2 regions of the Pseudobacillus badius genome follow, and region 1 is predicted to be linked to the other one. Evidence: riboswitches for the same ligand, from Rfam matches in the RefSeq annotation. Region 1 holds a riboswitch; the other holds the start of a gene.
The links. A riboswitch is a leader RNA that binds a small molecule or an ion and turns the genes downstream of it on or off. The one in region 1 is predicted to bind cobalamin.
Positions count from the first base shown of each region.

Region 2: linked by a shared signal. The riboswitch ahead of B1A98_RS14180 (helical backbone metal receptor) and the one ahead of B1A98_RS09470 (ribonucleoside-diphosphate reductase subunit alpha) in region 1 are both predicted to bind cobalamin.

Region 1 is NZ_MWMM01000004.1:86,606-102,956, reverse strand. Features, by position in the region: gene B1A98_RS09490 (GDSL-type esterase/lipase family protein) at 61-879, opposite strand; gene B1A98_RS09485 (DUF6509 family protein) at 1,087-1,389, shown strand; gene B1A98_RS20445 (hypothetical protein) at 1,476-1,616, opposite strand; gene B1A98_RS09480 (acetyl-CoA hydrolase/transferase family protein) at 1,792-3,075, opposite strand; gene B1A98_RS09475 (ribonucleotide-diphosphate reductase subunit beta) at 3,208-4,242, opposite strand; gene B1A98_RS09470 (ribonucleoside-diphosphate reductase subunit alpha) at 4,256-6,481, opposite strand; cobalamin riboswitch at 6,749-6,926, opposite strand; gene B1A98_RS09465 (sporulation protein) at 7,009-7,428, opposite strand; gene B1A98_RS09460 (metal-dependent hydrolase) at 7,673-8,302, opposite strand; gene B1A98_RS09455 (hypothetical protein) at 8,586-8,798, opposite strand; gene B1A98_RS09450 (hypothetical protein) at 8,963-9,274, opposite strand; gene B1A98_RS20440 (hypothetical protein) at 9,524-9,871, opposite strand; gene B1A98_RS20910 (hypothetical protein) at 10,084-10,215, shown strand; gene B1A98_RS09440 (AbrB family transcriptional regulator) at 10,299-11,393, opposite strand; gene B1A98_RS09435 (LysR family transcriptional regulator) at 11,519-12,391, shown strand; gene B1A98_RS09430 (hypothetical protein) at 12,535-13,116, shown strand; gene B1A98_RS09425 (amidohydrolase) at 13,184-14,782, opposite strand; gene B1A98_RS09420 (bifunctional diguanylate cyclase/phosphodiesterase) at 14,983-16,351, opposite strand, start outside.
Region 2 is NZ_MWMM01000009.1:41,398-57,748, forward strand. Features, by position in the region: gene bioD (dethiobiotin synthase) at 96-827, shown strand; gene bioA (adenosylmethionine--8-amino-7-oxononanoate transaminase) at 844-2,166, shown strand; gene B1A98_RS20515 (hypothetical protein) at 2,279-2,452, opposite strand; cobalamin riboswitch at 2,614-2,756, shown strand; gene B1A98_RS14180 (helical backbone metal receptor) at 2,893-3,864, shown strand; gene B1A98_RS14185 (FecCD family ABC transporter permease) at 3,827-4,888, shown strand; gene B1A98_RS14190 (adenosylcobinamide amidohydrolase) at 4,885-6,357, shown strand; gene cbiB (adenosylcobinamide-phosphate synthase CbiB) at 6,354-7,316, shown strand; gene cobD (threonine-phosphate decarboxylase CobD) at 7,291-8,361, shown strand; gene B1A98_RS14205 (bifunctional adenosylcobinamide kinase/adenosylcobinamide-phosphate guanylyltransferase) at 8,343-8,927, shown strand; gene B1A98_RS14210 (cobyric acid synthase) at 8,924-9,793, shown strand; gene B1A98_RS14215 (adenosylcobinamide-GDP ribazoletransferase) at 9,790-10,581, shown strand; gene B1A98_RS14220 (histidine phosphatase family protein) at 10,533-11,165, shown strand; gene B1A98_RS14225 (bifunctional adenosylcobinamide kinase/adenosylcobinamide-phosphate guanylyltransferase) at 11,117-11,563, shown strand; gene B1A98_RS14230 (cob(I)yrinic acid a,c-diamide adenosyltransferase) at 11,560-12,153, shown strand; gene B1A98_RS14235 (ECF transporter S component) at 12,150-12,641, shown strand; gene B1A98_RS14240 (AIR synthase related protein) at 12,638-13,336, shown strand; gene B1A98_RS14245 (beta-class carbonic anhydrase) at 13,442-14,017, opposite strand; gene B1A98_RS14250 (ABC transporter substrate-binding protein) at 14,597-15,787, shown strand; gene B1A98_RS14255 (branched-chain amino acid ABC transporter permease) at 15,860-16,351, shown strand, end outside.

The sequences.
Region 1 (16,351 bases):
TTTATTATTCCAATATCAGCACATAATAAAAAAGCAGATAAAAAAACACATCTGCTTTTCTTACACCGATCCAATGAAAGGCTTTTTCTTCAGCTGTTTCAGCATTTGTTTGGACAAGGCTTCATACCCAAGCGCATTTGGGTGCACGCCGTCCGATGAAAGGTATTGCAGGTGCTGGCTGTTGATGACCTTGGTCGTTTCCAGAACGATGGAATGTTCATATTGGCGGGCTGTCTCATAAATTTTCACATTCCATTTCGGCAGCAGCTGATCGGCTACCTTATAAAGGTTGTGATCCTGCTTTAACGGATTATACATTTCTAAAAAGACAATCGTTGCAGACGGATTCTCCTGCTTAATTTTTTCAGTGATGGCCGTCAAATTTTGAATAAAGGTTTTTCTCATGGAATCAAAGTTTGCTACTACATTTTTGTAGTCGCCCTGGTTCAGCATTTCTAAAATATCATTGCCGCCGACATTGATCGTAATTAGGTCCGCTCTCTTCATTTGTTCGTCAAATGCCCCTCGCTGCACGAGTGTATTTAAATTTGTACTGTTAATACCCAGGATACCCTCATTTTCCAAGGCAACCGTTTTTCCTGTCTGCTCTTCAAGGAGACGAGAGAAATCATCAACAAAGCTTTTTTCATTTTCTGAACCAAAGCCAGCAATAATGGAATCGCCAATTGCTAAATGAGTTAAAGTCTCTTTATCCATATTGCTAAAATAATCAACATAAGAAAGCGCTGCCTGTGCGGATGTAGGTGCAGTCTCTTCCTTCATTTGCCGGATTTGATAAGTAGGATAATAAAGCCAAAGAGATACAGCTATGGCGGCAACAACGAGTACAGAGATGATATATTTAATTAAACGCTTCATGTTTCTCTCCTTTTCTCCTTATCAAAGTTCTTGTTTATTCGTTTTTCACCTGTTCCTTCCGGAAAGGAAATTCACTAGTCATTGTTGACGAATCTTATAATAATCATACCTGTATTTACAAGCAAAAAAACCTGATGTACTCCTCTATATTGGTTTTATGTTAAAATAAAACGAACTCATATTACTTTTTAAAGGACGGATTCGGAAATGGAAATTACACACCATACAGTGGAGCTGCTTGAGGACCCATTTGGGCTGCTCGCTGGAGAGAGATTTGAATTTCATCTGTATGCCAATGTGGATGAAGAAGATGAGCTATATTCAGAAGCAGGATTTTATATTCGCGCGCTCTATTTGGTCAGCGGAGATGAGGAAAAAGTCCTTCACTACCATCTGCATGATCGGGCAACCGGGGAAGTGCTGGACTTCGAACTTGAGGAAGACGAGGAAGCGCTTGTGGCGGCTTATTGCCAGAATCACTTGCCTGAAGAACCAACAGAAGCAGAATAACAGACAAAAACCCCGCTGCATGCGCGTTGCTGCCTGCGGGGTTCAAGTTATTTCTTCTGCTAACGTATCCGTAATAATCACATCCTCTATTTTGTTTCATCTTTTAAATACCCCTGCAGCTGATCTTCCGTTAAGTGCTTGACGAAATGATAAAAACTGATGGATTCCATTTCATGATTCTCACAGCTTTCCATATAATACTCATAAGCTTCGCGGTACATCTCCATGCTTTTCACCTCCTTTCTGTTATATAACAATTAATTTATTTTAAATATATTATATAACAGAAAAACATCAATATCAACTCTTTCCCTCCATTTTACCCAGAATTTTCTGATAATAAACGTTAACTATATAAAAGCAGGAAAACGATTGGATAACGATCGTTTCCCTGCTTCACTGCTACATCAGGTAGCCCATATTTCTGGCTTGATAAGTCAGCTCCTCCTGAAATTTCGGATGAGCCACTTGAATAAGCGCCTGCACACGCTCTCTAACTGTTTTTCCGCGCAGCTGGGCGATGCCATATTCTGTCACAATATAGTCTACATCATTTTTAGATGTAGTCACAGGCGTTCCGGCAGCTAGAACCGGGACGATCTTTGAGATGGTATCGTTCTTGGCCGTGGAGTGCAAGCAAATAATTCCCCTGCCGCCTTGCGACATGCGTGCGGAGATTCCAAAATCCGCCTGTCCGCCAGATGAAGACCAATACACATCACCCGCTTTCTCGGAATTGCATTGTCCAAGAAAGTCCACTTCGATAGTGGCATTGATCGTCACCATGTTCCGGATGCCGGAAATACGCCGAACATCATTTGTTTCGCTTACGGGAAGCATATAAATGGTTTTGTTTTCATGAAGAAAATCATACAGCTTTTTGGTGCCGTAAGCAAAGGTAGCTGTGGTTTTTCCCGGATAATCCATGCGGCCGCTATTGGTGACGGCACCGCTTTGATACAGTTCCACTAATTGATCAGGGATCATTTCCGTAACAATGGATAGGTTTTGATGATTCTTCAATGAATTCATGACAGCATTTGGAATAGCGCCAAATCCGATTTGCAAGCTATCTCCATCATGAATCAAACTGGCTACATAGCGGCCAATCGTTTCATCTTTTTCTGTAATGACCGGCACCGGCGCTTCGATGAGCGGCTGATGCTGTTCAATCAGCGCCGTCACCTCGGATAAGTGAATTTGATTCATGCCATAAGTTCGTGGCATATACTCATTCACTTCTAATAAAATAGTTTTGGCTTCCTTTGCCAGTGAGGCAGTATAATCACAATTCGTTCCTAATGAAAAAAAGCCGTTTTCGTCCATCGGAGAAACCGTGGCCATAATTACTCTTTGATCCGTTGTTTCCTTTAATAGTTCAGGAACATCCGAAAAGTGATTAGGCAACAGATCAACGGCTCCTTCACGGAAAGCTTGTCTGTCGCCCCCCGATAAAAACATAGAAATGACCTTTAATTCCTCCTGTTTTTTTCTAATGGCCGGACGGGATGTCAGCATTTGGAAAAGACGATTCCTCTTTAAATCTTCTCTTTGCTCTAAAGCTGCCAGCAAGGCTGGCGGCTCACCCGCGATTAAAGGAACGATAATGTCATCGCCTTCCTCAATCAGGCGAACCGCCTCCTCTGCTGTTGTCCACTTTTTGCGATATTGTTCCTCATTTGTCAAGCAGGACACTCCCTTAAGTCGTTAGACGGTTTTTCACACATTCTTTTTCTAATGAAAGAAAGGGTTTGTCTTAATCATATATACTAGCCGCCGGTTGTCAAGCAGTCCTGTTGAACGGGCAAGAAAGCTAAATCAGAGTTCGTCAAAGCCGTTTGCCTCACTTGTTTTCGTATAGGCACGGGATTTTTGTTCAAAAAAGTCTGTTTTGCCGAGATCCACCTCTTGATAAGCGATGATCCAGCGCATTGGATTTGTCCGATATCCTTCAAACGGGGCAGCAAAACCTAGCTGCTCCGCTCGTTTATTGGCCATAAACCGAATGTAGCTTTCCAGCTCATTCATCTGAATGCCGTCTATCTTGTAGCCGATGACGGATTTTCCCCACTCGATTTCAAGCTCAGCCGCCTGCCGGAAGGCTTCCTGTCCGTAAATGCGCAGCTCCTCTGTGTCATATTGCGGATTTTCGTTGAGCACTTCCTTAAAAATCTTTTCAAACAGGCCTACATGAAGCTGTTCATCCCGGTTAATATAATTGATCATCGTGCTTGTCGCAATCATTTTTTGATTGCGTGCCAAATTGTAGAAAAAGGCAAAGCCGGAATAGAAGAAAAGCCCTTCCAATATAACATCGTAAATAATCGATTTAAGAAAGTTTTCGATGGTTGGTTCGTTAGCAAAGGCTTCATACCCTTTTGTAACAAACTCGTTGCGCTCCTGCAAAATCGGCTCGGTGCGCCAAAAATCAAACACTTGGTCTTGTGTATCCTTATCAGCCACACTTGATAAAACATAGCTGTAAGAATGATTATGGATCACTTCCTGCTGGGCAAGAATAATCATTAAAGCATGCAAGCTGGAGTCTGTTAAATAGTCAGCCGCTCTGCCCGCATAATCGGTTTGGATGCTGTCAAGCAGTGCGAGCAAACCGATAATTTTCAAAAAGGCGTTTCTTTCATCGGGCGTCAATTCGCTGAATTGCTGGCGGTCTTTTGTCATATTGATTTCAAACGGCGTCCAAAAGTTGGCAAGCATCCGTTTATACTTCGGATAAGCCCAGCTGAAACGGACATCGTCCCAGTTTAATATATTAGAGCTTCTGCCGTTGATAATGCCTGTAGAGCGGTTCGGTGCGCTATGGTCAATGATTTCTCGTTTTTTCAATTTCATGATGAATTCCCCCTTACGAATGGCAGCTTTCGCATTCTTCGATATCTGAAGCAGTCGACCGCACATAATAAGTTGTTTTCAACCCAGAGTTCCAGGCATCTACATGCAGGTCGAGCAAAGCCTTGGCTTTAATGTCGTTGCGGACGTATAAATTAAAGGATACCGCTTGATCAATATGGCGCTGGCGTTTGGCATTCTGGCGAATGCTCCAATGTTGGTCAATCAGATAAACCGTTTTATAATACCAGGTTGTTTGCGGAGATAAATCAGGCGCCGTCACTGGTATTTTATAGTTTTTCTTTTCTTCCATATATTCTTTGCGGAACACAGGATCAATTCCCGCTGTTGATCCGGCAATCAGCGCGGTAGAAGAATTCGGTGCAACGGCCAGCAAGTATCCGTTTCTAATGCCGTTTTCCTTGACCTTGTTCTTTAACTTCTGCCAGCTTGAGCTCGTGTAGCCTCTTTGTTCAAAATAAGCGCCGCTCTCCCAGTCGGAGCCCGAGAAAATTGGATACGCGCCTTTTTCCGCTGCCAGCTCTGCACTTGCCTGGATCGTTAAGAAGGAGAGCCGTTCATACAATTCATCACAATAACGGACGGCCTCATCGGATTCCCAGCTTAGCCCTTTTAATGCCAGCAAGTGCTGCCAGCCGAACGTTCCGAGTCCGATTCCCCGATATTTCTGATTGGTCAGCTGAGCCTGCAGTACGGGAATACTGTTGATTTCAATCACGTTATCCAGCATGCGCACCTGGATCGGAATTAAACGTTCAAGCACATCATCCATGACTGCCCGTGCTAAAGAGACGGAAGAGAGGTTGCAGACCACATAATCGCCAGGGTCTTTCGTAATCATAATTTTTCCGTCCTCGCTTTTTTCTTCAAGCACGACGGTCGGACTCATGTTTTGGCAGATTTCGGTGCAAAGATTGCTGGCATAAATCATGCCGGCATGTTTATTGGGGTTGGCACGGTTGACAGTGTCGCGGTAAAACATATACGGCGTTCCCGTTTCCAGCTGGGAAATCATGATGGCCTTCATAATATCAATAGCCGGCACTGTTTTTTTGCTTAAATCCGGATGGTTCACACACTCTTTATAGCGTGTTCTAAATGTACCTTCCCCTCTTTTTTCATCAAATGAATCTTCAAGTGAGTATCCCATTATTTTTCTTACTTCATGCGGATCAAACAAATGCCATTCTTCCCGTTTCTCAACTGCTTCCATAAATAAATCCGGTATGGCCACACCTGTAAACAAATCATGCGTGCGGCGGCGTTCATCTCCATTATTCAACCGGGTTTCCAGGAAGGAAAAGATGTCTCTGTGCCATACATCCAAATAAACAGCGATCGCTCCTTGGCGCTGTCCAAGCTGGTCGACAGATACCGCTGTGTTATTCAACTGCTTCATCCAAGGGATAACACCCGAGCTGACATTTTTAAAGCCGCGAATGTCACTGCCCTGGCTGCGGATTTTCCCTAAATAAATGCCCAGTCCTCCGCCATTCTTACTTAAATTGGCCGCATCCGTGTTCGCATCAAAAATCCCTTGCAAGCTATCATCGATGGTATCGATAAAGCAGCTCGACAGCTGGCCGTACGATTTTCCTGCGTTGGCGAGTGTCGGTGTAGCCGTTGTCATGTATAAGTTGGAGAGCGCCCAATAAGCCTCTTTCACATATTGAAGGCGCACAGCTTTAGGTTCATTCATCATCAGCGTCATAGCGATGACCAGCCATCTCTCCTGCGGAAGCTCTGCCGGCTGCTTATCGAGCGTCCGGGCCAGATACCTTTCGCTTAATGTAACAATTCCGATATATGTAAATAGTTGATCCTTGCTGGGATCGATCACTTGGCTTAACTCATGAATTTCCTCTTCTGTGTAAGAAGCGAGCAATTGAGGAGTATAAATGCCTTCCTCCGTTAATAACTGAAGCAGATGCAAAAAATTTCCGTATTGGCTGGTTTGTTCTCCCCGTGTGCTGGCCGCTTGTTTATACAGCTGCTGTAAATGGAGACGGGCAGCCACAAATGTCCAATCCGGCTCCTCGCTTGTGATCCGTTCAACCGCTGAATTCAAGAGCAACTGCCACACTTGCTCATCTGTCCATGCTTCTCTCGTCTCCAGCGTTGCGTTTATTTTACTTTCATAGCTTGATAGTTCAATCTGGGGAAACTCCCTCTGAATTTCAGTAAATATCTTTTCTGCGGTATCTTGGACTGTTTGGATCATGTTTGTTCCTCCTAAACGATAAGTAGTTTAGAAAGAGATTTTTTCAACAAGGCTCTCTTAAAATGAACGATTAAGAAACTAACCTGAAATCATAACAAAGCCTTCAACAAAAAAACCATCTTTCCAATTGAAAGATGGGATAAGAGCGAAGAAGATCATTAACGAACGAAAAAGTGCACAGACCCGCCCGAAACATAAATAAAGAGCTTGCCTGAACAGAAGGTCTTTTTCATTTTCTCCGCGCTTTCTTCCCAACTCCCGAAGAAGAGTAAACGCTGTAAAAAGGCAGGTCTCCTGGCTTGTGCTTCTTCCTTGCGCATTCCTTCCCGTCCATTGGACAGTGGATTGCCGTGCGCTCGTCCACACTTACAGTTGCGGGTACAGCTTCGGTATTTCACCGAATTCCCTATTAAGCTGAAACAGCACCTTTTTACTAAATGTTGATTTTATTTAATTATAAACACTAAATGTTGTGTCCGGATTAGTATAACAATGAAACTTCCCTGAAGCAAGCCCCATTCATTTTTCTATTTCCTTTTGGGTAAAATAATGACTTCGTCTTGATCAAAAGGATCAACGGCTTGCGGAATGACAGCCGTGGTTTTCAAAAATGTTTGATGCGTAGCACTGGTGGGCGGATGTTCTGCATCAATTTCCAGTGTGAAGGGAATGGTTAGTTTCTCCTTAGGCTGAATATCACGTTGAATCGGTAGAGTCATTTCCTTTAACTCTTTATCGTGATAGGAGAAATCACTGTCTTCCCGCACTTCGTGAATTTGCAAATACCAAGAGATAACGAGCGCATCAATCGGCTCTGCTGCTTGGCCGCCGTTAATTAATACCTTTCCTTTCATTTTCTCCCCCGCATGGTAATCTGTTTTTTCCAGAACGGTATCGATGGCGACTCCGCCGATGCCTATGCTGGATAAAATATTTTTCCACATCATGGCTTCCCCCTTTTTTTGATTCCCTATCAGTATAATATTCCCCCCGACTTGTTGTTTAACCTTTTTAATCGTGAGTTTTTTGAATTTTGCATATACTGAAATAAGAAAAAATAATTTGCCATCATCCCATTTTTGATACACACACGAAGAATAGCTGCCGCTCACCTAGTTATTCGTTAAAAACAAGAGAACCTTCTGCAGCGGCAAACTCCCCCAAATCATGGCTGTCATCTAAACAGCTGCTTTAAAACTCCTTGTTAAACAGCGGTTGAAACCATCTAATTCCTCTTTTATTGGCCGGCCAGACTTTCATATCGGCAACTAAATGGCTTAAGTAAGCAATAGAAGCCGCAGCAAAACTGCCGTCAAGATGGGTACTTTGCTGGAACTCCCAGGCAATCCCTGCGAAGCAAGCAGCTCCAATCAAGGAATGAGTTAACGACCGGTGAGATAAAAAGGAGGAAGCGATGATAAATACACTTAATAAAAGCAGCCAAAACACATCCGTGTACCAGGCCGCAGCCGCTAGAGCCGCGCCGGTGATAAAAAGCATGGTGCGCTGTTTAATAAACAGGCGGGGCAATACTGTTAAGCAAAGTCCGACAGCGAAGCCGGCTGACTGAACAAACCCTTCCAAGCTTATGTAACTGTAACCGACCAAGAGCAGTCCGGCCGCAGCAAAAAACAAAATGAGCCACTTTTTTGATATGGTAATCCGGTTAGACAGCTTGCCGTTTACATCCAGATCCGGCGCGAGGCCAGCTATCGCGCCTATGCCGACCAGGGCAGCCGTCGTTAATGGGTCTGTATGAAGATAAACCGCTGTTCCCAGTCCGGAAGCTCCTCCAATCACTAAATGAGCCGATCCTTTCATTTATTGTCATCCTTTTCTTTTTTCTCCATTATAACAAACAAACGTTCCCAATCCTACAAAAAAATAGCATGGATAGATTCACCAATGCTTAGTCCGTCGAGCATGAAATTAGAATGATGATAAGCACATTTGGACAAACTTACTGAAGCTTATTTATGTAGAATCCAAAGAAACAAACTATTCTCTCCAAGTTCTTAACATCAACTAAAAAAGAGGTTCGGAATAAAACCATGACGAACCCCTTTTGCCAGCAAGCTGACACATCTATAATCAGTTATTTCCCTTAGTCCTTCTTCGAATGTGAAGATCGGCCGATAAATCCATCTACTTGCTGCGACAAATCCTCAACCAGCTCTTTCAACAGCTGCTTTTGTTCAGTGGACAGCTTTTGTTTCGCTTCTTCTATATCGATGCCGTTTTTTTGAAAGATATCGCTGACAAGTAAATCGATAATTTTATTAGAAATCACGTTGGGATTCTTAGCTGAATCACTCATGTATCTCCCTCCCTTTCAAGAACACTGTGTCCCTCTACTATATGCAGGAGTCAATTAGAAAGGAACTCTTTCGCTGCTCAATAGGCGCTAGAAAAGGCAATGATCAATCAAAAACAGGCAGAGAAAAAGGATTAGTTTTTCTCTGCCTGTTTTTATTTTCACGATTAATTGGAATGGCGCTCAATCACCTGAAGCAGCCAATCCTGCACGCTTTCAATATATTCTGCGGAAATATCAAGCTCTGCAAGTACCGTTCCCTTGCCGATAATTTTCAGTCCCGGTACAAGTGCCGGCTTTTTAGGATTCATTGAATACACAACCGTTTCTATGTGTTGAACAGGAATCCGAACGTTAGTAATAGGACCTTTGCTGATTAAAAAGCCATTATCCACTTTAATTACGTTCTTTTTCCAGCAATATTCCGTCGCTGTAGCCGTACATTCAAAGGCTGTGTCTTCATTGAGGAAAGGTGTCATTATATATACCTCTTTTTCACTGTATATGGTAGATAATATCAATTGATCAATTATAACCTAACAGCTTTGGGCAGTTTTGTAAATAAAAATTTATCCTCTTGATTAATTTACATAATATAATTATGCTTACCTATTGCTAAAATTCGCAGTCCGTCCCTCTGCGTTCGGCTCTTTATAGACTACTCCTTGAAAAAAATACAGCCCCATTCTTATCGCTGGGGCTTGAGCTCTTCGCTCAGGGAACTCGCTTTATATGACTTTCGCTTTTGTATATACACCTGGTTTTCTCTCTTTCACTTCTCTGATCAGCAGCCTGGAATTTCTTACCTTTAACAGATAAGAAATATTTGAACTAGTAAAGACAGCTACTCGATCCATCTTTCCTGAGATTGTTTCGAGATTCAGCCAGAAATGCTGTTTTGCAGTTTTGCCGACTTTTGTCACTTCTACAATTTCCGCTAACGGAATCTTTACTTGGTTCATTGAATCGCTGACTATTAACATATCTTGATCTATTTTATAGTTTGATGTCTGTTTTTTGCGCTGAAAATAAAGCCAAACAAACAGTGCACCTGTAAGGAGCAACAATAATTCCACTTCATGACACCTCCTCTTTTTCTCCATCTGGCGCCCTTCAAATAACATTTTTCCCATCCCTATTACTGTACCCATTTTTCTACTTTTTACCCATGCAACAGCCCATTCTTTAGAAATAAAATTTTGTTAAAAAGTTTAAGCCAAACAAAAAAAGATAATATCAATACTAAGGTATGCCCATTTTACAGGATGCCGGTTGAGGAGGAAAAAAGATGAAAAAACCAGACGAGGAAAAGCTATTAATCCGTATTACACAGCTTGAAGAAATTGTTCTTGAGCTGTCCGATCGAATAAGACAAATAAGCGAGGAGCTTATAGAAATGAAAAATGAAAAAATTCACTAACAGCAGCCTGACGCTGACCTTCTTTCTTATAGCAGGCTGCTCATTCAAATAGTCAAGCCAGGGAAGCATTCCCTGGCTCTTTATTATGCAGAAGCGCGGGTATGAGCGTCTTTCCGCAGCTCCCGCGCATGCAATAGGCGAAACAACGGAGGCAGGATAAGGCAGACGGCTAAAATTCTCAATACTTGCACTGCGACGACAAATGTTGAGTCGGCCTCAAGGACTACGGCTGTTGTGGCCATTTCGGCTATTCCCCCCGGTGCAAAAGCAAGGGCGGCTGTTTTAAAGTCGATGCCGGTTAGGAACGAAACAAAATAGGCGCAAATAAACATCACTGCAATAAGGCCCACTGTGCTGATCAAGCCCACCGCTAGGATCTGGTGCAGCCCGCTAAACATTTTTTTATGAAAACGGGAGCCGATGGATACCGCGATCAAAACCTGCGACAGTACAATCAAGCTATGCGGCCAATAAGCGATCATATCCTGTCCGGCCAATGAAGAAGCCAGCGATTGAACAAGAGCTGACGCGGTCATGCTGCCGAGCAGCCAAGGCGCTGGAAACCTCAAATACTTGCCGGCATAGTAGCCGCTCCAGCCAGCAAGAATCAAGAAAGCCGTCCACAGCAGCTGAACCGGTTCAAATGCCGCTGCAGGCTGAACAGCTGCACCAGCAGACGGATGCACCGTCCATAACGATACGAGCACAGGAATAAGCAGGATAACGAGAAAGACACGCATCGTTTGGATGATGCTTACTACTGCCGTATTCGCTCCCACCTCTTCTGCCAGAGCCGGCATAGCTGATAATCCGCCGGGAGCGGTGCCAAAAAAGCTCGTCAGCATATCTGACCGGCTGAACCTCCAAAGAATCACACCGGAAAGCAAGGAGAAAAGAACAGATAACCCCATCATCAGCATAATGACAAACCAGTGCGATTGAAAAGCAGTTAACACCGACAAATTAATTTTTTGGCCGAGTTCTATTCCGAGGATTAATTGGCCGATATAGAGCCAGCTCTTCGGCAACTCTTCCTCTGAACGCTTAGGAAAAGCAAAGGAAAGACAGGCTGCTGCAAAAAGCGTCCCCAGCATCCAGCCGATGGACAGGCCGGTTAGCGATAACAAAAGCCCGCCGATGCTGCTCACTAAAAGAACGAACCATTTTCTTGCTTTCATCCAATCCTCTTCTTTCTTTTCTTATTTTCCATGTATCCATTATAATAATGATAAAGAAATAAATAAAATATCGATTTTTTATGATTATCCATAAAAAAATTTTATACCAAAAAGGAGAGAGGTTCTTGGACGAACGCGACTGGCTCATCTTACAAACGTTGTTTAAGGAGAAAAACATGACAAAAACTGCTCATGCGCTCTATCTTTCCCAGCCAGCTTTAACAAGCCGGATCAAGCAAATGGAAAAGGAATTTGGGGTGCAGATTGTCAACCGCGGCAGACGGGGAGTAACCTTTACCCCTCAAGGAGAATATTTAGCCAGGTGCGCCCGCGAGATGCTGTTGAAGATGCAGCATATTAAGGAGAACGTCCTTAATATGGAAAACAAGATGACCGGTACCCTTCGGCTCGGTGTTTCAACATTTTTTACTGATTATAAGCTGCCGGGCCTGTTAAAGCTCTTTAAAGCTGAATATCCCGAGGTTGAATTTAAGGTAATGACGGGATGGAGCAACGAGATGATTCACCTGGCACATAATCAGGACGTGCATGTCGCTTTCATCAAAGGCGATTATAGCTGGAAAGGCGGGAAAAAATTACTGTTTGAAGAGCCCATTTATATCGCTTCCAAAGAACCAATCGCGTTGGAGGATTTGCCGAATCTGCCAAGGATTGATTATCACACTGATCAGAACTTGAAAACCGTCGTTGATAACTGGTGGGCCGAGAACTACACAAAGCCCCCGCTCGTCAGCATTGATGTTGATAAAGCAGGCACTAGCAAAAATATGATGGCCAACGGCTTAGGCTATGCCATTTTGCCCGGCATGCTGTTAAGCGACTTGAAGAACATTCACAAAATAGCCATCCAGACAAGAGACGGCCAGCCAATCATCCGTAAAACGTGGATGGTGTTCCCGGAAGAATACCTGCAGCTGAATATCGTTCGGGCATTTGTTGAATTTGTCGAGCGGACCGATTTGCAGAACATACCATAAGTCGCCCATAAAAGACGGTTGCTTGGCTCCTTAGCTGTGAAAATAAAAAGTGAATCAAACAAAAAACCTTCTTTTCAGTAAATTTTCATTTATGTTCCTTATACTAACGATAATGTTCCATTAAATAATCGGAGGTACAGACAATGAATTCCAAACAAGGAACAAGACAAAGCACTTCCTTTTTATCTGGCTACATCCCAAATCGAAAAGAACGGCACCTCACATTCATCAGTTTGCTTGCCACAGTATGTTTCCTGTTAATTGGTTTTTTGTTCATTTGGTTCAACAAGCAGACGCTCATGGCACAGGAGCACAAAGCTTATGAAGAAATCATTGAACAGCTTGGTTCTATTTCAAGAATGATCTACTTTGCGGTTTTGGCGATTTATCCTGTTTTTCTCTTATTGAAATGGAAACGCCTGCATACGATACAATGGCGGAACAGCAAGCTGAAAAACATTCTGGTGTTTCTCGGAAAAACTCTTAGAAAATGGCACGTGCCTTTGGCCCTTGTCTCAACGGGCGTGATTTTGCTTCATGGTTATTTGGCGATCATTAGGGGATTTAAGTGGGATTTCACGAACCTTACAGGAGTGGCGGCTTTCATCCTGTTAGGCTTTCTCTTATTTATGGGGTTTAAGCGGTTTAAGCGGCAGGATAAAAAGTGGCATTTCAAATTGGCGCTCGCATTCCTTATTTTATTTATGATCCATTCTTCCCTTTAAGAGACTCATCGACAAATAGACATAAAGAGCAGTCCTTGCCAAGCGCAGGGACTGCTCTTTTGTTTATTTATCTCCGGTAAACTACTTTCCCGTTGACGATAGTCATTTCAATGTTCACTGACAGCAGCCCGTCCGGATTTTCCATCTGCAACAGGTCGTGTGAATAAACCGTCATGTCGGCAAGCTTTCCAGGTGAAAGGGTTCCTTTTTTATGTTCTTCATTGGTTGCATAGGCACCGCCGATTGTAAAAAGCTTTAAAGCAGACAGCATAGACAGTTTTTCCTTTTCATTCCAGCCATTATGTGATTGCGCAGGCGACCGTCTCGTCACTGCGGCGTGAATGCCCAGCAAAGGATCTGCCGGCTCTACCGGGGCATCTGACCCGCCTGCGCATAACACTCCATCTGATAGCAATGATTGCCATGCATATAAATATGGCACTCTCTGTTTTCCAAGCCTGTCTTGCACCCATGGAAAGTCTCCAACTACAAACCGCGGCTGAATATCTGCCACTATAGATGGATCGGCTAATCGCTGCATCAAGTCTTCCCGCAGCAAAGAGACATGAATAATCCTGTCGCGGTATTGAACTTTCGGAAATTGATCCAGTATTTTCAAAACATTTTCAACTGCCTGGTCACCGATCGTATGGACAGCAATCGGCATCTCCTGCGCCCTTGCGGCTTTGATCATTTCATAAAGCTCCCGTTGGCTATGCTGTGCTTCTCCTAGCTGATCAGGCGCATCATCATACGGTTGAGATAGAAGAGCCGTTCTTCTCCCAAGCGCCCCATCGGCAAAAATCTTAATGGCGCCTATCTGCAGCTTATCGTTCCCATAACCAGCATGCATGCCCCGTTCCTTTAAACGGGGCAAGAATGGATGGTCAATCAGGAGGTTGCAGCGCAGTCCTTGCTGCTCTTCATTCAGCAGCTCGTCATATAATTGATAGGTCTGATCAAAGCCGCCTAAGTAGAGCGGATCATTCGTATGCACACTCGTTATTCCGCACTTGCTCACATGGTGCATCGCCTGCCTTAACCCTGTTTTTAATTCGTCGTATGTCAGCTCCGGTATATGCTCCGTAATCAGCCTGGAAGCTGATTCAAGCACAAGCCCGGTTGGCCTTCCTGTTCTTTCATCAAGCACGATGCTTCCTCCTGTTGGAATTGGCGCAGAAGCATGATAATGACACACTTCAAGTGCTTTGCTGTTTACAAGAAAGGCATGATGACAGACTCGTTTTAAATAGATAGGGCAATGCGGAGCCACATAATCCAGCTCTTGAATCGTCGGAATGGCTCCATCAATGAATAGATTTTCATCCCAGCCCATTCCTAACAGCCATTTCCCGGGAGGCGTCTTATCCGCTCTTTCTTTTATTCTCTCTAGCATGTCCTCTTTAGAAGCGACGCCAGTTAAATTCAAGTCCAAGTATTGAAAAGCAATCCCCGACAGGTGAAGATGGCTATCAATCAGTCCGGGGGTTGCCATTTTCCCTTCTAAATCAATGATCTTTGCACCGCTTCCTCCCCAATGCAAGATCATCTTTTGATGAGTCCCCATGTCAGCCACCTGTCCATTTTCCACTACAACTGCTTCCACTAACGGTTGATTGGCATCAAGTGTATAAATCGCCCCGTTCGTATAAATGATTCTCTCCATACTCTTCCTCCTCCATCTACCATTGAAGGCCATTCCCCTTATATATGTAAAACTGTTCACTTTCCTATCAATATTTCAAATACACTGATAATTGTAATTGTATCATATCTTTTCCTGTTAAAAATAGGATTTCCTTTGAATCAATGCACGTAAACCAGCCCTAGACGCTCAAACGGCATCTAGGGCAGAGACATTCACTTTTATTTCACGTTCGTCAGCTTTAGCTGTTGGCAATAGCTGCTTGCCTGTGCTTGAATATCTGCAAATATGCAGCTTATTTTTTCAGGAGGGAGCGGCGGGCTGAAAAGATAGCCCTGTACTTGATAACAATTGTTCTCCCACAAAAAGGAGAGCTGTTCCATCTCCTCTACCCCTTCGGCAATAACAGAAAGGCAAAGGTGCTCAGCAATCGCAAGGATGGTAGAAATTAACGCCGCATTATGTTTATCTGATGGAACATGCTGGACAAATGACCGGTCAATCTTTAAACAATCGATAGGCAAATCCTTTAAATAATGCAAGGAAGAATAGCCCGTCCCAAAGTCATCTACAGCGATACGTATTCCTAGCTTTTTCAAGTCAGCTAGCATGCTGGCTGCATAGCTCATATCCGTTGTCATGCTTTCTGTAATTTCCAACTCCAGAAAATGAGGGGCCAAATCTGCTTCTTTAAGGCTATCTTTAATTATGTCCACGAGGTTCTGCTGAAAAAATTGCCGGGTAGATAAATTGACTGCTACACCTATATGCGAGATTCCCTGATTATGCCATTCCTTTAACTGCTGACAGGCTGTCTTTAATACCCATTCACCGATCGGTGCAATTAAGCCGGTTTCTTCGGCAATCGGTATAAACTGGCCCGGAGAAATCCAGCCTCGTTCCGGATGCTTCCAACGGATCAGCGCTTCAAATGAGACAATGTCCCCTGTACGTACATTCACTTGCGGCTGATAATCAATATGCAATTCTCCTTTTGCAAGAGCTTTATGCAAATCATGCTCCAGCATCAGCCGGTCGATGAACTGCTTGTCCATAGCTTCCTGATAAAACTTCAGCCGCTGCGTTTCCTTCTGAGCTTCATATGCCGCCATCTGAGCATGCTTTAGGAGTTCATCTTCATTTGTTCCGTGCTCAGGGTAAAGGGCAATTCCGATATTTACTGTCATATTCAGCTGCAAATGCTGGACTTGAATGGGCTCCTTCATTAGCTCCTGCACTTTTTCACAGAGATTGAGCACCTCTTCTTTATGGTCAACAGAAGTAAGAAAAATGGTAAATTCTTTTCCCCTCTTCTTCCCTATGAATATATTGGAAGAAACGAGCGAGTACAGGCGTTCAGCAACAGATTGCAGCGTTAAGTCACCAAAAGTATGACCCAAAGACTCATAAATAGTATCAAAACGGTCAATTTCAACAACAAGGACTGCTTTTTGCGAATCCGGTTCATTAGTTAACGTTTGACCCAGCTTTTCTTTAAAATAACGAACGTTTGGGAGCTTTGTGCGTTCATCATGATAGGCCATATAATGAAGCGATTCTTCAGATTCCCGCAGGCGCCGCTCCGCTTTT
Region 2 (16,351 bases), on a different contig from region 1:
TTTCACTCCTTTAAAAAATAGGATTGTTTATCATTTTTTCATATGTTAACATTTTTGTAAATATGGTTTACCAATTTTAAAAAGGAGTGAATTTCATGCCTGGCATTTTTATCACAGGTACAGATACGGATGCAGGAAAGACGGTTGCCACGGTTTTGCTTACTCACGGTTTGAGGGAAAGAGGAATAGAAGCTGTCCCATACAAGCCTGTGCAAAGCGGAGCGGAATGGAAAAATGGTGAGTGGAGGGCGCCAGATGTTGATATGTATCAGTTGCTTCCGGAAATGAGAGGAGAAAAATTACATACATATTTGTTTAAAAAAGCCAGTTCTCCTCATTTAGCGGCTGAGGAAGAGCAAGCGATAATTGACGAAGAGGCGATCGTTAAGGAAATTCGAAGACGATCAGCGGGAAAGCAGCTTGTCTTAGCAGAAGGAGCCGGAGGGGTATTTGTTCCGCTGAACAGGAAAGGAAGCAGCGTGATTGATGTGATGGCAGAAGCGGCTTTACCGGTCGTCATTGCAGCAAGGACAGGGCTCGGGACCATTAATCATACGATGCTGACCATTGAAGCACTTCAGAAAAGGAGCTTGCCAATTGCCGGCCTTGTCTTTTCAAGCATCGTTCCAGGGGAAAAGACCATGGAGCAGGATAATATGCGGGTGATTCAGGAATGGTCCGGTCTTCCTGTGATCGGGCATATTCCATTCATTGAAGATATTCAACAGGCTCTTCAGGAACGCGGACGACGTTCTGAAATCGTTAAGAATTGGGCATTTGACAGACTGATGGAGGGGATCGAAAGTGGACGCAACGCGTTTATATGAAATTAGCCAAAAGCATATGTGGCTGCCGTTTACACAAATGAAGGATTACGAGGAAGCCCCGCTGATTATCGAGAGCGGTGAGGGGATCGTACTGCGGGATATTTATGGAAACGAATATTTAGATGGCTATTCTTCTTTATGGCTGAACGTGCATGGTCACCGCCGTCCGGAAATTAATCAGGCGATCAAGGAGCAGCTTGAAAAGATTGCCCACTCGACTTTGCTTGGAGCCGCCAATGTGCCGTCTATTCAATTAGCTGAAAAGCTGATCGAGATCTCACCGGATAACTTAACGCGTGTATTTTATTCAGACAGCGGAGCGGAGTCGGTAGAAATAGCGATCAAAATGGCTTATCAATATTGGCAAAACAAAGGAAAAGAGAAAAAAACAAAATTTGTTACACTTGCAAACGGGTATCATGGCGATACGGTGGGGGCGATCAGCGTAGGATCCATCGACATTTATCATCGCGTATACAGCGCATTAATGTTCGATTCATTTGCAGTGCCGTTTCCATCAGCAAGCTGGCATCCTTCAGGGGACGGACAAACAGCGAAGGAGGAGTCGCTCGCGGCTATGCAGACGCTGTTTAAAGAAAGTCATCACGAGATTGCCGGGCTCATTGTAGAGTCGATGGTCCAAGGGGCAGGCGGCATGCATATTATGCCTCCTGGCTATTTAAAGGAATTAGAGAGGCTTTGCCGAGCATTTAATATTCTTTTGATTGTTGATGAAGTGGCGACCGGATTCGGCCGCACGGGCAAGATGTTTGCGGTAGAGCATGAAGACGTAGCCCCGGACATTATGACAGTGGCCAAAGGGATTACGGGAGGGTACTTGCCGATTGCTGCTACGCTGACGACAGAAGAGGTTTATGCAGCGTTCTACGGAGATTATGCCGAGATGAAAACATTTTTTCATGGTCATTCTTATACAGGGAATCAGCTTGGCTGTGCGGCTGCTTTAGCAAACCTCGATATATTTGAGAAAGAAGAGGTAGTGAAGCAAGCTGCTGAGAAAGCGGAGTATATCACTAAATTGTTAGCTGAAATCGCCGAGCTGCCGCATGTGGGGGAAGTACGCCAGCTAGGCTTTATGTGCGGGATTGAAGTGGTAAAAGATCGAACAGCGAAGGAGCCGTTTCCTTCTGAAGAGAGGGTGGCTTACCGGGCGACATTGCGGATGAGAGAGCTCGGGATGCTGACCCGGCCGCTTGGTGATGTGATAGTGTTCATGCCGCCGCTTGCCTCCAGCTATGAACAATTAACAAGAATGGCTGGAATTATGAAGCAAGCGATACTTGAAATCGCCGATTCACCGGCGGTTGCTGAACGGTAATTACTCTTTCATTTAAGCCAAAAAATCCGTCCGCTTATCCGGATGGATTTTTTGGTTTATCAGATGTTTGGGAAAACATTTTTATTGTATTCTTGTGTTTCTTTAGCGGGGATTACAAATGGCGGTCATGCGCCTGATCGCGATCGTTTAAATAAGGATCATCTTCAGGCATCTCGTCAATCCGGCTTGTATCAGAGGAATCGAAGGCTTGGCGAAGAAAGTACACTAAAATAAGAGCAATGGCAAGCAATAGAACAACCAGTCCAATTAAAGTGGCAAGATTCATTTTACCGCTCCTTCCTTTTTTTATTATCCTATTCCACTTTCGGTTTTTCTAAAACATAAAGGTGAAGAATGATGAAAAAAATTAGTGCCAGCAAGCGAAGAATGATTTTAAAATTGTATGAAAGTAAAGTTTTTTTTGTGTATAATGTAGCTAAGCGGAAAACTACATAATTTGGACCAGGTAAAGCCGAATGATCCGGCTTTTTAAAAGGGCAAGCTGGTGAAAGTCCAGCGCGGTCCCGCCACTGTGAATGAAATGCAGCCATTTCATAAGCCAGAAAACCTGCCTGGTTTAGAGCACCGGTAACCTACGCGGATAGGGTGGTGTAAAAGCGGCCTGCTTATTGTTTGTTGCCGGGCGGTCCTTTTTCACTGCATCTCTCCACAGCGTAGAGGTGTTTTTTTATGGATATTTTTTAGAAGAATGAGGGAGAGAAAGTAATGAAGAAGTTATCGAAGTATACGTTGTCTTTTATGCTGGCTGCGGGTTTGCTGGCCGGCTGCGGAAGTGACAAAGCCGCCCCTGAAAAAGAAGAGAAAGCCAATCAGCCGAAAGAAAGCGAGCAAGCGGCTTTTCCTGTAACGATTAAAGATGCTGATGGGAAAGAGGTTGTCATTGAGGAAAAACCGAAGCGGATTGTTTCTCTGATTCCAAGTAATACCGAAATCGCTTATGAGCTGGATTTAGACAAGGAAATTGTAGGGGTATCCGATAACGACAATTATCCAAAAGAAGTGAGCTCCAAGGAAAAAGTGGGCGGTATGGAATATAATATCGAAAAAATTATCGGACTTGACACGGATCTTGTATTGGCCCACGGCTCCGCTCATAACGCTAAGGAAGGTTTTAAGCAGCTGGAGGAAGCGGGAATTGATGTGCTCGTCGTTAACGATGCCCAAAATTTTGATGAAGTGTACGATTCTATTAAAATGATCGGCAAAGCGACAGGCACAAGTGACAAAGCAGAAGATATCGTCACGGACATGAAAGAGGATTTAACTGAAATCGCCGAAAAAGCGAAAGCAATTAAAAAAGAAGAAGAAAAAAGCGTATTTATCGAAGTGTCGCCGGCTCCCGAAATTTACACGCCAGGAAAAAATACGTTCATGCAGGAAATGCTTGATCTGATTCATGCAAAAAATGCAGCAGCTGATCAAGATGGCTGGGGACAAATGACAGAGGAAGCGATTATTAAGAAAAATCCGGATGTTATTATTACAACACATGGCTATTACACGCAAAAGCCAGTGGAAGAAGTACTTAGCCGCAAAGGCTGGGAAACGATAACTGCTGTTAAAAACAAAGACGTTCATGACGTTCATGCTGATCTCGTTAACCGTACGGGTCCGCGTCTTGTTGAAGGAGTAGAAGAACTTGCCGAAGCAATTTATCCAGATGTTTTCAAAAAATAAACTTTCGGCGTACTTGTTTGTCTTTATATTTTTTATTGTCTCAGTATTTGCAGGTATCTCGATCGGAACGGTTCAAGTTCCGGTTCGGGATATCATTTTCTTATTATCCCATCATTTTTTCGGAACGCCGCTCGATGGAGTGGACGCTTCCTTTGATAACATCGTCTGGAAAATCCGTTTTCCGCGAGTGTTGTTAGCTGGTCTTGTCGGAGCTTCTTTGGCGGTGGCAGGCGCCGCTTTTCAAGGGCTGCTGCGCAATCCGCTTGCTGATCCTTACACGCTTGGCGTATCATCTGGTGCCTCTGCAGGTGCGGTTATGGTGCTGTTTTTTAATATACAGCTTCCATGGCTATCCGGATTTACGCTGCCTGTTGTCAGCATTGCCGCTTCGATTGTGACCATTTTCATTGTTATATTGTTTGCCCAGGCCATTGAACGGTCGATGAAGGTGGAAACGATTATTTTAACAGGAATTATATTCAGCTCCTTTTCAGGAGCGATCATTTCTTTAATGATTGCTTTGACGGGCGAGGAGCTCCGGCAAATTATCGGCTGGCTGCTCGGCAGTGTGTCTATGCGAGGCTGGGATTATATTCAGCTTATCTTGCCGTTTTTTCTGGCAGGCACCTTCCTGCTGATGGTCCATGCGGCTGAATTAAATGCAATGTCGTTTGGTGAAGAAAAGGCCCAGCATCTAGGAGTGAATGTCCGCAGAAAGAAGTTGATTGTGCTGACGGCCGGCTCCATTTTAACAGGAGCAGCCGTGGCTGTTTCGGGAACCATCGGCTTTGTTGGCTTGGTCGTCCCTCATTTTATTCGCCTGATTTGGGGGCCGGACCATCGCCATTTGCTGCCTCTGTCCATGTTGGCCGGCGCTGGTTTTTTAATTTTGGCTGATTTGGTGGCCCGTACGGTCATTTCTCCCACCGAACTGCCGATTGGCGTGATTACATCGGTCATCGGTGCCCCGGTGTTCGCCATTATTTTGCTTCGCAAGCAAAGGAAAGGAAGAGGGACAGCATGATTAAGATAGAACAGCTAAGCGGCGGCTATGACAGCAAATTGATCGTGCATGAACTATCATTTTCTGTTCAAAAAGGAGAAATTTTCGGCATATTAGGGCCCAATGGGAGCGGCAAAACCACGCTGTTAAAAATGATTAGCGGCATCGTTCCTGCCAGCCGCGGCTCTATCGCGGTAGATGGCCGGCAGATCAAGGAGTACACGCCAAAGGAGCTGGCGAAACAGCTTGCCGTTCTTCCGCAGATGACCCCGCAAGCTTTTTCATACACTGTAAGAGAAACCGTTTCTCTTGGGCGTTATGCCCATCAAAGCGGCATCTTTCCTGTATGGCGCAAGGAAGATGAGCAGGCTGTTATGAAAGCAATGAAGCAAACCGGCACCCTCCAATTTGCTGAATCCTCTATTGAACAATTGTCTGGCGGTGAGCGTCAGCGTGTCTTTCTTGCTCAGGCACTTGCGCAAGAACCAGAAATTTTGCTGCTGGATGAGCCGACCAACCACTTAGATTTATCTTTTCAAAAAGAACTGCTGGATTTGCTGAAGAAAACAGCAAATGAAACAGGGCTCACCGTTATTTCGATTTTTCATGATTTAAATCTTGCTTCTTTGTATTGTGACAGGCTATTGCTTATGGAAGAAGGGCGGATGTCGGGGCTCGGCCTGCCAAGTGAGGTTTTGAAAGAGGAATCCATCCAAAAAGTGTATAAAACAGCTATTCATCAGCGTCCTCATCCGGAAGTTCCGAAGCCGCAAATGAGTATTCTTCCTGAAAAGACGGCTCAGGAAGAAGCAGAAATCCGCATTGATGAAACATGTGTGCAACAGACAGGCGAATGGATCGCTCTTGAGTCGCCTATATTGCTCAAAACCCTATCAGCCGGAGTTATTGGAGCGGGCTGGGGCTGGCATCGAAGTTTTGTTAATCGTCATGTCGATAAAAATTATTGGCATGATGCTTATAAGGAAGATATGAAGGCGTTTTTAAAGCGCTATCAATTTGACATAAATGAGACGGTTGGCATGATGACGGCGGTTCAACTGGACACAGCTGCCTGCCGGTTTATAGAAGTAGAAGACGTCTCAGTGTTTGCGGTCGTTACCGCGGGTGTCGGCAATGCGGTGGATGTATCGCGGTCTATCGAGCATAACCGGGCATTTTTGCCGGGAACGATCAATACATGGGTATTTGCCAACGGGCAATTATCCGAAGAAGCATTTGTTCAAGCGGTTATGACTGCTACAGAAGCAAAAGTGAAGGCTTTGCTTGATAAGCAGGTGAAAGATCCGCTGACGAACTCGCAGGCGACAGGGACCTCTACTGATAGTATTTTGATCGCAGCCACACAAAGGGGCGCACACCAGGCGTTTGCCGGTACAATTTCTCCCCTTGGCCAAGCGATTGGAAAGGCCGTTTATGAGTGTACAGTCGAGGCTCTGGAAAGCAACCAGAGAGGAGAGAAAAAAACATGATTTATCATCTTCTCGCTGCGACCATCGCTTTTTTTCTGGATCGCTTAATTGGCGATCCTCCCCATCTGCCGCATCCGGTCCGGTGGATTGGTTCACTGATTCATTTTCTTGAGCAGCGGCTCAATAAAGGAACGGCTAAACGTGGAAAAGGAGTGATCATGCTTTTTTTGGTTCTCTTTGTTACGGGCACGGCCAGTTTTTTGCTCGTTTTTGCCTTTTATCGTCTTCATCCCGCTGCCGGTGTGGCAGCTGAGGCGATGATCATTGCTTCAACGATTGCCTGCCGCAGCTTAAAGGAGGCAGGGCTGAGTGTCTACCAGCCGCTGAAAAGCGGCGATATGACAGAGGCGCGCATCAAGCTTTCCTATATTGTCGGCCGGGATACAGAACGGCTGGATGAAGGGGAGATTACACGGGGAGCTATCGAGACAATTGCCGAAAACACCAGCGATGGCGTTACCGCTCCGCTGTTTTGGGCTCTCATTGGCGGAGCTCCCGGAGCGATGCTGTATCGGGCGATTAATACGTGCGACTCCATGGTCGGCTATCAAAATGAACGCTACAAACAGTTTGGCTGGGCCTCTGCACGTGTGGATGATCTGGTGAACTGGCTGCCGGCTCGCTTAACGAGTTTGCTGATGCTTTGCTCGTTTCCGGAAAGCTCGTATTCTAAAAAATGCGTGTGGCAAATTGTCAGCCGGGATGCCAAAAAGCATCCAAGCCCCAATAGCGGCTGGTGTGAGGCGGCGGTTGCCGGTCTGCTTGGCATCCAGCTTGGCGGAGTCAATACTTATAAAGGCCAGGTTTCCCATCGAGCTGAGATGGGTGAGCCGTTCAGGCAAAAAACAGCGGAGGATATCGTGCTTGCTAATCGGATTATGGAGAGATCTTCCTTTTTATTTTTACTGATGATGTGGATTGGAGGCATTGGCTATGAAGTGGCCCGCTCATGGTTCTAATCCGGCCCATCTTTATGAAAGTCTGCAGATGGATCAGCCGGAATGTATAACAGATTTCAGTGTGAATATAAATCCATACGGCCCGCCGCCGAGTCTTCAAGCAAATTGGGAAAGCTGGCTGGCCTCCGTGTCTGATTATCCGGACCCGTACGGACAGACCGTTACAGGCCAGATTGCCCGTCTGAATGGAGTGACTGACCAGCAAGTGGTGCTCGGAAACGGTGCAGCAGAGCTGATTCAATTTCTCGGCCAACTCTGGCGCGGCCAAAAGGTGGTCATTGCTCAGCCGGCATTTTCAGAATATGAGGCGGCTTGCCGGGTGTATGGTTGCGAAATAGACAATGTTTTTTTGAATAAAGGGGGCTCCCTTCCAGTTCATGAGCTGGCGGCTAAAGCACATGATGCGGCGGCCTTGTTTATTTGTACGCCAAATAATCCGAGCGGCCTTGCTTTTCCGGTAGAAGAGATCGCCCAGCTGCTTGAATGCTTGTCTTCATCCGGCTGCAAAGTGGTGATCGATGAGGCATTTTATGATTTTGCCGGCTCCTCCACCGTTGTTCCGCTCCTTCAAGACTATTCGAACCTCATCATCCTGCGGTCATTAACGAAAATGTATGCAATTGCCGGCTTGCGAATAGGCTATTTGCTGGCGGCTGAACCGCTTGCTTTGCAAATTGCGCGTTTCCGCCCTCACTGGAACATAAATGCCATTGCTTTAAAGGCAGCAGAAACGGTATTGGCCGATCCATCCTTTGCTGAGCGGTCTCGAAAAAGAATTGCAGCTGAACGAGAAAGAATGTTTCAGTTTCTGGAAAAGCAAGGGTTTCAGTTTACCCGCTCAGTCGTGAATTTTTATTTGCTCCGGGACCCTGTGCTGGAGGATCAAAAGCCGCTTTTTCTCTTTTTGCTGAAAAAAGGGATTGTCCTTCGCCATACATACAATTATCCGGGGCTTGCCGGCCGGTGGCTGAGGACCTCTGTCAAAACAGAAGCGGAAAATAATCAGTTGAGAGAGGCGCTGCTAGAATGGAAAAAGCACAATTGACGATTGTTCTTGGCGGCGTACGCAGCGGAAAAAGCAAGGCAGCTGAAAGACAAGCTTTTTTAGAAGCGGAAAGACTGGGAGGCTGCCTTCACTATGTAGCTTGCGGCCAGGTGACAGACGAAGAAATGGCTGCCCGGGTCCGCTCTCATCAACGGGAACGGAAGGAATCCGGGAGGCAGTGGACGACCTGGGAACAGCCTGTTGCTGTTGGCGATGCGGCCAAACACTTTAAAAAACAGGATACAGTATTAATAGACTGCTTGACGACATGGTTAACAAACGAATGGTTTACCAGCAGCAGAGATGAAAATGACTGGGTGCAGCCAGCTTTCTATCAGAACATTCAAAGCAAGATTCAGTCAGGCATTGATCAGATCAGAAAAGCGGCCGGTGCGGTTGTGATCGTTTCCAATGAATTATCCTATGAACCGTTTGCTAGTCCGCTTGTGTTTCATTATGCAAAGGCATTAGGAGAGCTTCATCAATGGCTTGTAAAAGAGGCGGCGGTTGCCGTGCTGGTTGAGCATGGATATCCGCTTGCAAAAAAGAAGGGGGCAAACGCATGAAAGGAATTATGATTCAGGGAACGGCTTCTAATGTAGGGAAAAGCTTGATAGTGACCGCATTGTGCCGGCTGCTTCTGCAAAAAGGTTTTCAGCCGGCGCCCTTCAAATCACAAAACGTGACCAATTACTCTTACATAACGGAAGACGGCAAAGAGCTTGGCAAGGCACAAGTGTTGCAGGCCGAAGCTTGCCGGCTTGACCCGCTGCCTGAGATGAATCCGATTTTATTAAAACCGGTGCAGCCCGGCGGATCGGAAGTTGTGTGGCTTGGTGAACGGATAGAAGTGGTGTCAGGCATGAAATACCGTGAGCGATATTACCATCAGGCAGTAGAGACCATTCAGCACTCGCTGAAAAAACTTGCCGGGCTTTCCGATTTCGTGGTCATTGAAGGAGCCGGCAGCCCGGTAGAGATGAATCTCAAGGATCGGGAAGTTGTGAACATGAAAGTAGCCGAGCTGGCTGATGTACCGGTCATTCTGGTGGCAGACGTCCAGCGCGGCGGCCTGTTTGCCAGCGTCGTTGGCACTCTTGCTTTGCTTGATCCGCATGAACGCAGCCGGGTGAAAGGGTTAATCGTAAATAAATTTCATGGGGAGCCGCTTTTGTTCGAGGAAGGAAAGCAGTGGCTTGAGAAGCAAACAGGGATTCCTGTTCTGGCGGTTCTTCCCTATTTAGCAGATCACCAGCTCGAAGAAGAAGATGCCTTGTCCGTTCCGTCTGTCAAGTCTCAGCCGGAAGAACAAAAGCTGCTTAACAATAAAGAAGCAACATATAATCAACTGGCTGAGCATTTGCAAAAGTATTTTGATTGGGAACAGTTTCTTGCCATTGTTGAAAAAGAGGAGAGGGCAGCAGGTCAATGAAGCCTTATTGGAACGGTTTTTTGCTGAACGTGCAATTTTTTTCTGCTGTTCCGGTCCGCCGCGAGCTGCCGGTTGATGCCGTCCATTTGCGGGCCGCCTTGCGGATGTTTCCGCTTTTTGGCTTAACAAAAGGAATCGTATATGGCGCCCTCTTTCTGCTGCTGATCGAGTGGTCGCCGCTCTCCCCGCTTGGCAGTGCGTTTCTTTTTTGGCTGCTGCCTATCCTCTGGACAGGAGGGCTGCATTTGGATGGCTGGATCGATACAAGTGATGCTTTTTTTTCTTATCGGGACAGAAGCCGGCGCCTGGAAATATTGAAAGATCCTCGTGTCGGCGCATTCGGGGTTCTTTCGCTGATTGTGCTGCTGGCTGCCCGCTTTCTATTCATCTATGAAATTTTCCTGTTCGGAAATAGCCAGGTTGTTTATTTTATCATACTGATTCCTTTTTACAGCCAAATGATCACCGGGCTGCTGCTAAACGGAGTAGCACCGGCCAAACAGGAAGGAATTGCTTATTTTTTTCAGCAAGGAAAAGACAGCCGTCTTGCTGCTGGCTACGGCTTTTGGACGATCGTGATCGCGGGTCTCTTTTTTGCTTGGACTAAGAGCCTGTTGTCACTGCTATTATTGGCTTTCCTGGCTTATTTGTTTTTCTTGTTTGCCCGCAGAGGAGCGTTAAAGCACTTTGGCGGCATTACGGGGGACTTGCTTGGTGCCAGTTTGGAAGGAGCGGAAGGATGTTTATGGATGATCTTGTGGTTATTGGTCTCTATCGGCATGGCGTAACAACAGATAATGAAAAAAAAGCATTCAGCGGCTGGACAAATTCGCTATTGAGCGAAACCGGGAAGAAAGAGCTGGAGCGTCTAAGGAATGGCATCCCGTCTTATGAAAAGATCATCGCAAGCGACCTGCAGCGCTGTGTGGATACGGCTGCCTTCTTTTGGAGGGACACGTCAATCGACACATGGCCAGAGTTCCGTGAGATGAATTTCGGTTTTTTGGAAGGAAAAACCCACCAGGAATTAGAACATGTAGAAGAGTATAAAACCTGGCTGCAGGACCCTTTCTCTAGTCCGCTTCCGGGCGGGGAAACCTATGAACAATTTGGCCGCCGTGTGATGGCAGGATGGAACAGGTGGCTGGAGCTTCTCGCTCAATTGAATCTGAAGCGTACAGCCATCATCACCCACGGAGGAGTCATCCGCCATTTACTGACAGCAGTGGCACCTGAGAAGAAGGGGTTTTGGGAATGGAAAGTAGAGAATGGCCGCGGCTATGAATTAACTGGCTCGCTTTCTGCACTAAGGAGGGGTGAAAGATGCATCTCGTTACGGGCGGTGCCTTCAACGGAAAAAAGCAATGGGTGAAAGAGGCTTACAGCCTTGGAGAAAAGCCGCATATCTGGCATTCATTCTACCATGCGGGCCAACTGGAAAAGTGGACAGAGCCGATTGTAGTATTAGAAGGCATTGAACGGCATGTCCGCCGGCTTGTTGAAAAGGAAGAGGACGCCGAATCTGCCCGGCAAGTGTGGAATGAGCAATTAACTGGCTGGATTGACTGGGAGAGCAAAGAAAAGAACAGGCAATTAATTCTTATTGGCACAGATATGACAAAAGGAGTTGTACCGGCTAATGCATTTGACCGGAGGTGGCGGGATGCAGCCGGCTGGTGTTTTCAGGCGGCTGCAAAGCAGGCTTGCCAGGTGATCCAAATATGGTACGGGTTGCCGCAAATCATAAAAAACAAGGGGGAAGAACAATGAGACTATATACAAGAACAGGAGACAAAGGCGAAACGAGCATTATCGGCGGGCGTGTAGGAAAGGACCATTTACGCGTAGAAGCTTATGGAACGGTGGATGAAACGAATTGCTTTGTCGGCCAGGCCATGGCTGAGCTGCATGCCGATAAGGAAGCCTTCCAGGATATCCTTGCTGATTTGGAGACCATCCAGCACGAGCTGTTTGATTGCGGAGGCGATTTAGCCACGGTTTCCGGAAAGCGGGAGTGGAAGCTGCAGCCGGAGTCTGTCAGCGAGCTTGAGAGAAAGATTGATGAATACATTAAAGAGGCACCAGAGCTGGAAAGGTTTATTTTGCCGGGAGGGTCGAAAGCTGCTGCCGCCATTCATATCGCCCGGACGGTAACCCGCCGCGCCGAGCGCCTAGTCGTGGCTTTAATGCGCGAGGAGGAAGGGATTCATCCGGTCACACTTCAATACTTGAATCGGCTTTCTGATTATTTCTTCGCTATTGGCCGCGTGATTAATTTCCGCCTCGGTGTAAAAGATGTCGAGTATATCCGCAGCGCCAAAGTCTTTCGTGACGGAAAGAGGAAGGAAGATCAAAAGTGAGTGTCAAACATATTTCCTGGCTCGCTTTATTTACGGCTTTGTCGGTTGTCGGCGGGATGATTAAAGTACCGGCAGGAATTGTCACCAGCGTTGCATTTGATTCGTTTCCGGCATTGCTGGCAGCCGGCCTGCTTGGTGCCGGGCCTGGGGCTCTTGTTGCTGCTTTTGGCCACTTAATTTCGGCGCTGACTGGCGGCATGCCCATGGGACCGCTGCATTTGCTCATCGCTGCTGAAATGGCGGGAGCCGTTTGGCTGTTCGCTGCGCTGTATAGGATGAATAAACGGGTGATAGCTGTCATTGTATTTATTTTGTTAAATGGACTCGTTCTCCCGCTGCCATTCATTTTCGTTATAGGCTGGGGATTTTATGCAGGTGTTGTTCCTTCGCTGCTGGTTGCCGCTCTGTTGAATGGTCTTCTTGCCTGGACGGCTTTGCCTCGCCTGAAAGAATTATTTAGAAAGCACTTTAGCGGTATCCAAGCGTGAAGCGGGATGTCATTTATACAAATGGTCTCGTCCTTGCAGCGGATAACAGCGGTTCAGTTGGCGAAAAGCCGGGCGATACCGTAAAGGCAGACTACGAAACGGTTGGCTATTTCTCCGCGCGTGTGGCATTAATGGAATGTCTGGCTGCAGGGGGAGAGCCGTTTGCTGCCGTTCTGCAAAACTTTGCAGGTGAAACGGCTTGGAAAAGCTTAATAAAAGGAATAGAGAGAGCGGCTGACCAAGCGGGATGCCGGATTGAAATCACGGGCAGTACAGAAACGAATTTCACGATGAGTGAATCAGCGGTAAGCATTACGGTGATCGGACGCCATATTCACAGAGCAGAACCGTTCGATAGAGAAGCTGTTTGCTATGCGGTGATCGGAAAACCGCTTGTCGGTCCGGAGGTGCTCGCTGAGCCGGACTATGTTGCTCCTTTGTCCTTATTTAGGCAAGTGCTCGAGGCAGAGGGAGTGAAAAGTGTTTGGCCTGTTGGCTCTAAAGGGATTATTCATGAAATGAGAAACGTAACTAATAATGAAGAGTTGCAAATAGAACATATTCAGTGCTCTTTGGATGCCGGCAAATCTGCCGGGCCGGCTACCTGCTTTTTAATAGCTGTAACCCATGAAGAGGCACAGAGGCTGGAAGCGCTTTGCCGTCCGTTGTACACACCGGTGGGCGTACAGCTGTAAGCAGTACAGGAAAACAGAAAGGCGGCATCAATGCCAGTCATTTTAAATAAAAAGGCAGCCTGACTAGGATACAGGCTGCCTTTTTATTTACTTATGGAATGTTTTTTAAAGAGCGATTTCTTTTTCGTAACCGTCCACAACGAGATCCAATTTTCCGGTTTCTGGATCAATTACTAGTCCGTGTACCGGAATATCTTTCACCATGAGCGGATGCTGTTTAATCATGCCGACGCTGTGTTTGACACTTTCTTGCACGCTGCTGAATCCTTCAAGCCAATGATCCACGTCGATGCCGGCATGGCGAAGGGTATCGATCGTGTCATCTTGCACGCCCCGCTCCTTCATTACTCCAAGAATAGTCTCACTTGATAAGGTGCTCATTCCGCAGTCATGATGGCCGACGACAAGCACTTCATCGGCCTGCAGCTGATAAACCGCTACAAGTAAGCTTCTCATAATACTTCCAAACGGATGATTAACAATCGCCCCGGCATTGCGGACAATTTTTACATCCCCATTTCGGAAGTTCATTGCCTTCGTTACTAATTCGACAAGGCGCGTATCCATGCAAGTCAAAATAACGACACGTTTATCGGGGAACTTATCGGTCGTAAATTCCTCGTACATTTTATCGCTGACAAATTTTTCGTTGTAGGTTAATACATCATTTAATAAAGTCATCTAATCATTCCCCTTTTCCATCAAGATTAGGATGTAAAATCATCTTCTATATAAATTATAGCGTATTTTTTGTTTCTTCAAGTGGGATTTTTAGAGTAAATTTCCGGTTCATGTGCTGGCTGACGTGAAGAAGGAAGGACGTAAGTCGCGATTTAGTGAAAGAGGGAAGCTATCCGCCGATACTAGCCGTTTCCAGTTTTTGCGTGTCTGGCAGCGGAAATTCGATAAAACATATATAACAACTATGATAACGACAGGTAAATTATCGTTAGATAGTGATATGTCAGAAAATTTGATATTTTCATAAAAAAATCTTGTCATCCTCTATTTTTTAATATATTATTACGTTTAAAGAACGGAATGGAAGGGTTTTCAATAAAAATAGATGATATTTCCTCCATTAAAAGATAGAGAAAAAGTATAACAAAAAAAGAAAGCTGATTTCACTTCTGATATTACAACGAGTGGATCAGCTTTACTTTATAAAGAAAGAGCGGCTTTCCCTCCTATGCTTAACAAATGAAACTCGACTACTTTAGACCCAGGAGGAGTGCTGTAAGTTTGAAGGGAGAGAAGGAAATGAAGAAAAGGATGTTCGCACTTTTAACGGCTATGATGGTGATGATTCTGGCTGCATGCGGAGGAGAGGATGCTGATTCTGCGTCAGGGAGCGGAGGAGATTCAGGAGGAGAGATTAAAATCGGCAGCGTTATTGATGCTTCCGGAAGTGCTTCGCCGCTAGGAAAAGGCGAAGAAGAAACGATTAAAATGATTGTCGATGAGCTGAATGAAAAAGGCGGCATCGGCGGAAAGAAAATCAAGCTGATTTCGATTGATTCCAAGTCGGATCAAAACCAAGCGGTCCTTGCAACAAAGAAGTTGATTGAACAAGAGAAAGTCACGGCTATTATCGGCGGAACAATCAGCGGCAACAGCCTGGCGATGATTCCGCTTGTTGAAAAAGCAGGAATTCCTTATCTGTCGTTGGCGGCAAGCAAGCAGGTAAACAATCCGGATGATAAATCACCGCGCAAATGGACATTTAAAACGGCCCAAGGAGACGATGTTGTCATTCCTAAATTAATTGAATATTTAGAAAAAGAAGGGCTGAAAAAAGTAGCTTGGCTGAACGTAGCTAACTCTTATGGAACAAGCGGTCACGAGGAATTTACAAAACTGGCTGACAAACACGGCATAAAAGCTGTGATTGAAGAAGAATTTGAGGCAACAGTAAATGATGCAAAGTCGACGTTAACCCGAGTCAAAAAAGCAAAGCCTGAAGCCGTTATTATTTGGGGCACTGCCCAAGAATCGGCTGTTGTCACAAAAAATATTCGTGAGATTGGCATGGATGTCCCGGTCATCGAAAGCCATGGAATCGGCACCAAGCAATTTATTGAATTAGCCGGCGATGCCGCGAACGGAGTAGTTTTCCCAGCAGGAAAATTGCTGGTGCTGGATGAACTGGACGACAAAGATCCTCAAAAGGAAAAGCTTGTTGCTTTTAAAGAAGCTTACGAAAGCAAATACAAAAATACAGCAAGCACGTTCGGAGGCCATGCGTATGATGCAATTCATATTTTAGCAGAAGCTATTGAAAAAGGCGGAGCTGATAAAGAGAAGATTAGAGAAGCAATTGAGCAGACAGATGGCTTTGTCGGTATTTCAGGAACATTCAAGATGTCGGCAGACGATCATAACGGACTGACGTCCGATAGTCTGGTTATGGTAAAAATTGACGAAAACGGAGAATGGAAGTTAGGAGAATAACTATCGGCAACATGGAGAGAAGCGGGGGAGGAACATGCTTCCCTGCTTTCCTGCTAAGAGGGGGGATTGAAAGTGGAGTTAACGAGTCAATTTATCCAACTGATTTTTTCTGGTTTAACCATTGGCAGCATTTATGCATTAGTCGCTATCGGCTTTGTTATTACTTATAACATTACAGGGGTTTTGAATTTTGCCCAAGGGGATTTTGCTATGCTTGGGGCAATGCTTGCGATCACATTTGTGTCGATGGATATGCCGATGGGGTTAGGGATTATTCTAAGCATTGGAATTGTCGTGCTAGTCGGGGGCATTTTTGAGCGGACGGCCATTTATCCGGCACGCAACGCATCGTTGCCGACATTGATCATTATTACGCTTGGTGTAGCAATTGCCATCCGGGGATTTGCCATTTTGATTTGGGGCACGCAGCCAAGATCATTGCCGCCATTTACTGAAAACAACCCAATTAATGTTTTGAATGCGGTCTTGCTGCCGCAAAGCATTTGGGCTGTCGGCATTTCATTAGTTAGCTTGATTGCGATGCATTACTTTTTCAATAAAACG